Sporichthya brevicatena: one gene and its partner. The protein of the gene in region 2 binds, or shares a complex with, the protein of the main gene of each other region. Links are inferred from orthologs where the notes say so. Each region holds a gene or a part of one and is shown on either strand. Other genes may lie near its edges.

Evidence for each region.
Region 1: rplL (region 2) and rpmH share a complex: the UniProt entries of both Escherichia coli proteins name them as parts of the 50S ribosomal subunit. The link is inferred for Sporichthya brevicatena from one-to-one orthologs.

The regions. Positions count from the first base shown.
Region 1 is NZ_BAAAHE010000018.1:35,910-38,869, reverse strand. Bases 240-2,887 are described here. They hold rpmH (50S ribosomal protein L34), read right to left. Parts: upstream 1,809-2,887; coding sequence 1,671-1,808; downstream 240-1,670. Other genes in these bases: dnaA (chromosomal replication initiator protein DnaA), read left to right, coding at 2,061-2,887; rnpA (ribonuclease P protein component), read right to left, coding at 1,317-1,661; yidD (membrane protein insertion efficiency factor YidD), read right to left, coding at 1,057-1,320; yidC (membrane protein insertase YidC), read right to left, coding at 240-1,060. In the rest of the region: more of yidC, read right to left, coding at 65-239; more of dnaA, read left to right, coding at 2,888-2,960.
Region 2 is NZ_BAAAHE010000010.1:41,796-44,802, forward strand. Bases 309-3,003 are described here. They hold rplL (50S ribosomal protein L7/L12), read left to right. Parts: upstream 309-1,308; coding sequence 1,309-1,698; downstream 1,699-3,003. Other genes in these bases: rplJ (50S ribosomal protein L10), read left to right, coding at 610-1,263; ABD401_RS07050 (ABC transporter ATP-binding protein), read left to right, coding at 1,814-2,776. Also shown: ABD401_RS07035 (SCO4651 family lipoprotein), read left to right, coding at 1-264. UniProt on the Escherichia coli protein: The binding site for several of the GTPase factors involved in protein synthesis (IF-2, EF-Tu, EF-G and RF3). Is thus essential for accurate translation.

The DNA of each region.
Region 1 (2,960 bases), on a different replicon or contig from region 2:
TCTCCTTCGTGGTCGGCGGGCAACCGATCCGCACGCCAGGCGCGGTCCGATCGACCTGGTGGTGCTAACGCTTCTTGGAACCGGCGCGCTTGCTCTTGGGCTGGCGCTGCGGTTGCTGCCGGACGCCCGGCGTCCCGTTGGCGGCCGCCTTCTTGGCCGGCTGCGGGCCGCGCGCCCGCACCGGCGCGGACGGGCCCGAGGGCTTCGATGACGGATCGTCAGAATCGTCGGACGCGCTGGTCACCGCCTCGTCCGGCCGCTTCTTGCCCTTCTTCTCCTGCCGCTTGAGCATGGCGTCGTGCGCCTTGCTGCCGACGGCGGGCATGCGCCGGATGACGTACATCTGCTGGCCCATCGACCAGAAGTTCGAGACCAGCCAGTAGAGCAGGACGCCGACGGGGAAGTTGATCCCGAACACCGCGAACATGATCGGGAACAGGTACATCATGACCTTCTGCTGACGCATGAAGGGCGAAGCTTCCATCGCGCTGGCCGGCATGTTCTTCGTCATCAGCTGGCGCTGCGTGTAGAACTGCGACCCGCTCATCGCGAGGATCATGATGACCGTGACGATCTGCACGGTCAGGGAGTCGGCACCGACGAACTTGTCGTCGAGCCCCGCTCCGAGGAAGACCGCGTCCCGCGCGCTGCGGACGTCCTCGAGGTCGAGAACGCCGATGGCCTGTTCCTTCGAGACGCTGTTCAGCACGCGGTAGAGCGCGAAGAAGATCGGCGCCTGCGCCAGGATCGGGAAGCAGCTGGCCAGCGGGTTGGTGTTGTGCTCCTTGTAGAGCTTCATCAGCTCCTGGGAGGTCCGCTCGCGGTCACCCTTGTACCGCTGCTGGATCTTCTTGATCTCCGGCTGCAGCTGCTGCATGGCGCGCATCGACTTGATCTGCTTCACGAACAGCGGGATCAGCAGGATGCGGATGACGACGACCAGGCACACGATCGCCAGGCACCACGACCAGCTCGGGCTCAGGCCGAGGCTGTCGAACCCGGTGTGGAACGTCAGGATGATCCACGAAACGGCGTCGTACAGCGGTTCGAAGATCTTCACCGGGTGACTCCCTGGACTGACTGTGAACTGCGAAATCTACGCGAACGCCGTTCCGGGACGAAGTCCAGGCCACCGGCGTTCCAGGGGTTGCACCGGACGACGCGACGGGCGGTCAACCAGCCGCCACGCAACGTGCCGTGCACCCGGAAGGCCTCGTACCCGTAGTGCGAGCACGAGGGGTAGAACCGGCAGACCGGCCCGAGCCAGGCGCTGACCGTCCACTGGTAGAGCCGGATCAGGCCCATGAACAGGTACTTCATCGCCGGACCAGCCGGGCGAGACCCGCGTCGACGTCGGCGGCCAGATCGGCCGAGCTCGCGGCCGCGGCCGGTGGCAGCGCGCGGAGCACCAGGATCGACCCCGGGGGGAGCGCACTCAGGCGCGGTCGCATGACCTCGCGCAGTCGCCGCTTGACGCGGTTGCGCGTGACGGCCGGACCCACAGCCTTGCCCACGACCAGCCCGACGCGGGGCGGGAGCGACGCCGGCTCCGCCGGCGCGCGCAGATGCAGCACGAGCGCAGGTCGACCGGCGCGACGGCCACCACGAACGGCGGCAGCGAAGTCCGGGGCGCGGCGCAGCCGGTTCCCGGCGGGGAGCATGGTCCGCGATCAGGCGGAAAGGCGCGCGCGGCCCTTGGCTCGGCGCGCGGTCAGGATCGCCCGGCCGGCGCGGGTCCGCATGCGCAGCCGGAAACCGTGCGTCTTGGCGCGACGGCGGTTGTTCGGCTGGAAGGTGCGCTTGCTCACGGGGACTCTCCTGCTGGGTCTGGGGTCGCGACGGGCATCGGCGGGCGCACGGAATCACACGCCACCGCAGCGCGACCTGGACACGGTACGCACCCCCCTCGCGGACGGTCAAACCGGCGGGTACGCACACTCGTCCCCAGGGTGTGGATCGGTCTGTGGACGAGGGTCGGCAGACCTTGCGCGAACCGACATAATCCACCAGATCCCCCCACAACCGGGGATCAATTTTTCGAACCGCTGAGGGGCGCCGACGTGACGGACCACGATCCGAACCTGACCCAGCTCTGGAACCGCGCCCTGCTCGACCCGACCCTCGCCGACCTGCCGCAGAACCACCGGGCCTTCCTGCGTCTGACCAGGCCGATCGCGCTGGTGGAGGGCACCGCGGTGCTCGCCGCGCCGACCGAGTTCGCCCGGGACATCATCGAGACCCGCATGCGCGAGCAGCTCACCGCGGCCCTCGCCCGCGAGTCCGGTCAGGACGTCCGCATCGCGGTGACCGTCGACGAGGGCGCGAACTCCGACGCCGCCCCCGGCGCCACCGACGACGAGGACTGGGACGACGGCGGGGAGGGCGACCGCGTCGCCGGCGGTGACCTCAGCGACCCCCCGGCCGTCCGGCTGTCCGAGATCAACACCGACACCGATGCGCGGCTGAATCCCAAGTACGTCTTCGAACGGTTCGTCACCGGTTCGAGCAACCGGTTCGCGCACGCCGCGGCGGTCGCCGCGGCCGAGGCGCCGGCGAAGGCCTACAACCCGCTGTTCATCTACGGCGACTCCGGCCTGGGGAAGACCCACCTGCTCCACGCCGTCGGGCACTACACCTCGGGGCTGTTCCGCGGACTGAGGGTCCGTTATGTCAGCTCGGAGGAGTTCACGAACGACTTCATCAACGCGATTCGTGACGGTCGGGCAGAAAGCTTCCGGGCCCGCTACCGCAACGTCGACGTCCTGCTCATCGACGACATCCAGTTCCTGGAGAACAAGGAGCAGACGCAGGAGGAGTTCTTCCACACGTTCAACACGCTCCACAACTCCTCGAAGCAGATCGTCATCACCTCCGACCGGCCGCCGAAGCAGCTGGTCACGCTGGAGGATCGCCTCCGCAACCGGTTCGAGTGGGGCCTGATCACCGACGTCCAGCCGCCC
Region 2 (3,007 bases):
TCGGACGTGAAGGTCGACGTCCCGGCGGACGCGAAGAAGTTCGACGTCGGGGCCCTGCTGTCCGACGCGCTCGGCGGCAAGCTGGAGGACGCCTTCGGCGGGGACCTCGCGAAGCAGTTCGGGGAGGACTTCGACAAGCAGATCTCGGAGCAGCTGGAGCGCTCGCTGGGCGAGAACTTCTCCTCGGACCTGTCCGAGCAGTTCGCCGAGCGGCTCCGCGAGCAGATGGAACAGATGAGCTCCGGCGGCGGCCGCGCCAGCTGATCACACACCCACGAACGCACTGATCACCCGCTCGTCGCACGCTCGACGCACGCTCACAACACGCTTCTCGCACGCTGAGCAGGACCGGGGCCGCGGGGTCGTTTTGACCCGCGGCCCGTTCGGTCCGTACGCTGGCGGCAGCCAAAGACCGCAGGTTGTCATTTCGGTGACCGAAGGCCCCGTACTCCGGGCGGCCCGCGCAGGTGACGCCAGGTGATTCCACCTGGATGGGTAAGGGGGTTCGTCCTTCTGCCCGTGGGACTTCCGCGCCCCGGCCTGCGCCGGGGCGTTTCGTGTGTCCGGACCCGGAACGGACCTGCGGTCGCTCCCGAAGGAAGGAGGGCCATGGCCCGGCCCGACAAGGCATCCGCGGTGGCGGAGCTGACGGACGCGTTCCGCAACTCCAACGCGGCGGTGCTGACCGAGTACCGCGGTCTCACCGTGGCACAGCTCAAGGCTCTGCGGCGCAGCCTCTCCGGCAACGCCGAGTACCACGTCGTCAAGAACACCTTGACGAAGATCGCGGCCAAGGAGGCCGGGGTCGAGGCGTTCGAGTCCCTCCTCGCCGGTCCGTCCGCGATCGCGTTCGTCTCCGGCGACGCGGTCGAGGTCGCGAAGGGGCTGCGGGACTTCGCCAAGGCGAACCCGCTCCTCGTGATCAAGGGCGGCGTCCTGGACGGCAAGCCGCTGTCCGCCGCGGACGTCACCAAGCTCGCGGACCTGGAGTCCCGCGAGGTCCTGCTCGCCAAGCTCGCCGGGGCCATGACCGCCTCGCTGTCCCAGGCCGCGGCCCTGTTCCAGGCGCCGCTGTCGAAGACCGCGCGGACCGTCGAGGCCCTGCGTGCGCAGGTCGAGGCGACCGGTGGCCCTGCCGCCGCCGCCCCGGCCACCGAAGAACCCGCTGTCGAGGCGTCGGCCGAGGCCGTTGCCGAGAGCCCGGTCGCGACGGAAGACCCCGTCGCAGAGACCCCCGAGCCCGAGGCATCCGCCGAGAGCTAAACCCCCTTCAGACCCACGTTCGACCGAATGGAAGGACCGCCGATCATGGCGAAGCTCAGCACCGACGAACTGCTCGACGCGTTCAAGGAGATGACGCTGATCGAGCTCTCCGAGTTCGTGAAGCAGTTCGAGGAGACCTTCGGCGTCACCGCCGCCGCTCCGGTGGCCGTGGCCGCCGCGGCGCCGGCCGGTGGCGGCGGCGGCGACGCTGCCGCGGAGGAGCAGGACGAGTTCGACGTCGTCCTCGAGTCCGCCGGCGACAAGAAGATCCAGGTCATCAAGGAGGTGCGCGCGCTCACGAACCTCGGTCTCAAGGAGGCCAAGGACCTCGTCGACGGCACCCCCTCCAAGGTCCTGGAGAAGGTCAACAAGGAGACCGCGGAGAAGGCCAAGGCTGCCCTCGAGGGCGCCGGCGCCACCATCTCGCTGAAGTAGTTTCCGCACGTAGTTCTCCCGCACCACCAGTTCCACCGCGCGGGCGGTCGCCGATCTCGGCGGCCGCCCGTCGGCGTTCCCGGGCCGGCGCTCGCCGGGCCCTACACTCCCCGGCATGGGCGTCGAGATCGACATCCGGGGGCTCACCAAGAGCTTCGGGCGGCAGGTGATCTGGCGTGACGTGACGCTCACGCTGCCGGCGGGGGAGATCTCCGTCCTGCTCGGCCCGTCCGGGACCGGTAAGTCGGTGCTGCTCAAGACCCTGGTCGGGCTGCTGCGGCCGGACGCCGGCTCGATCGTGATCGAGGGCCAGGACATCTGCCGGCTCAAGGAGCGCGACCTCTACGAGGTCCGCAAGCTCTTCGGGGTGCTGTTCCAGGACGGCGCGCTGTTCGGCTCGATGAACCTCTACGACAACGTCGCGTTCCCGCTGCGGGAGCACACCCGCAAGTCCGAGTCCGAGATCCGCGCCGTCGTGCGGGAGAAGATGGACCTGGTCGGACTGGTGGGGGCCGAGGACAAGCTGCCGGGGGAGCTGTCCGGCGGCATGCGCAAGCGTGCCGGCCTGGCCCGGGCGTTGGTGCTGGACCCGAAGATCATTCTGTTCGACGAGCCGGACTCCGGCCTCGACCCGGTCCGCACGGCGTTCCTCAACCAGCTCATCGTCGACCTGAACCAGCGGATCGGCGCGACGATCCTCATCGTCACCCACGACATCAACACCGCCCGGACCGTCCCGGACAACATCGGCCTGCTCTACCACCGCCACCTGGCGATGTTCGGTCCGCGGGAGATGCTGCTGTCCTCCGAGGAGTCGGTCGTCCGGCAGTTCCTGAACGCTCAGCGGGTGGGTCCGATCGGCATGTCGGAGGAGAAGGACGCCGACGAACTGGCCGCCGAACGTGATACCGAACTCCCTCCGCTGCCCCCGATCCCGCTCCAGATGATGCCGAGCGACGGCGTTCCGCGGTCCCGGCAGCGGCCACCCGGGCAGTGGTGCGCGGAGAACGGGATCGTCCCGCCGGCGGGGTCCTTCGGCGGGTCCGACGTCGGGGCCGATCCCGCCGCAGCGCTCTGACCTGCAAGGACGCGTCCGGTGATCACGTCCGGTATTGTCCGAATCCGTCCAACTGCCCGGCCGCGACGCGTCCACACTGTTGGCCTGATCTCTTGACTGGGGCGCGCTGCGCCCTCATCCTTTCGGTGCGTTCGCGAGTTCTCGCGCTCGCGCGAGGGGCCCGCAGGCTTGACCTGCGGCTCTGGACAGCGGTTTGCCTTGAGGCTAAACTGCCCCCTTGCGCTGTCTGCC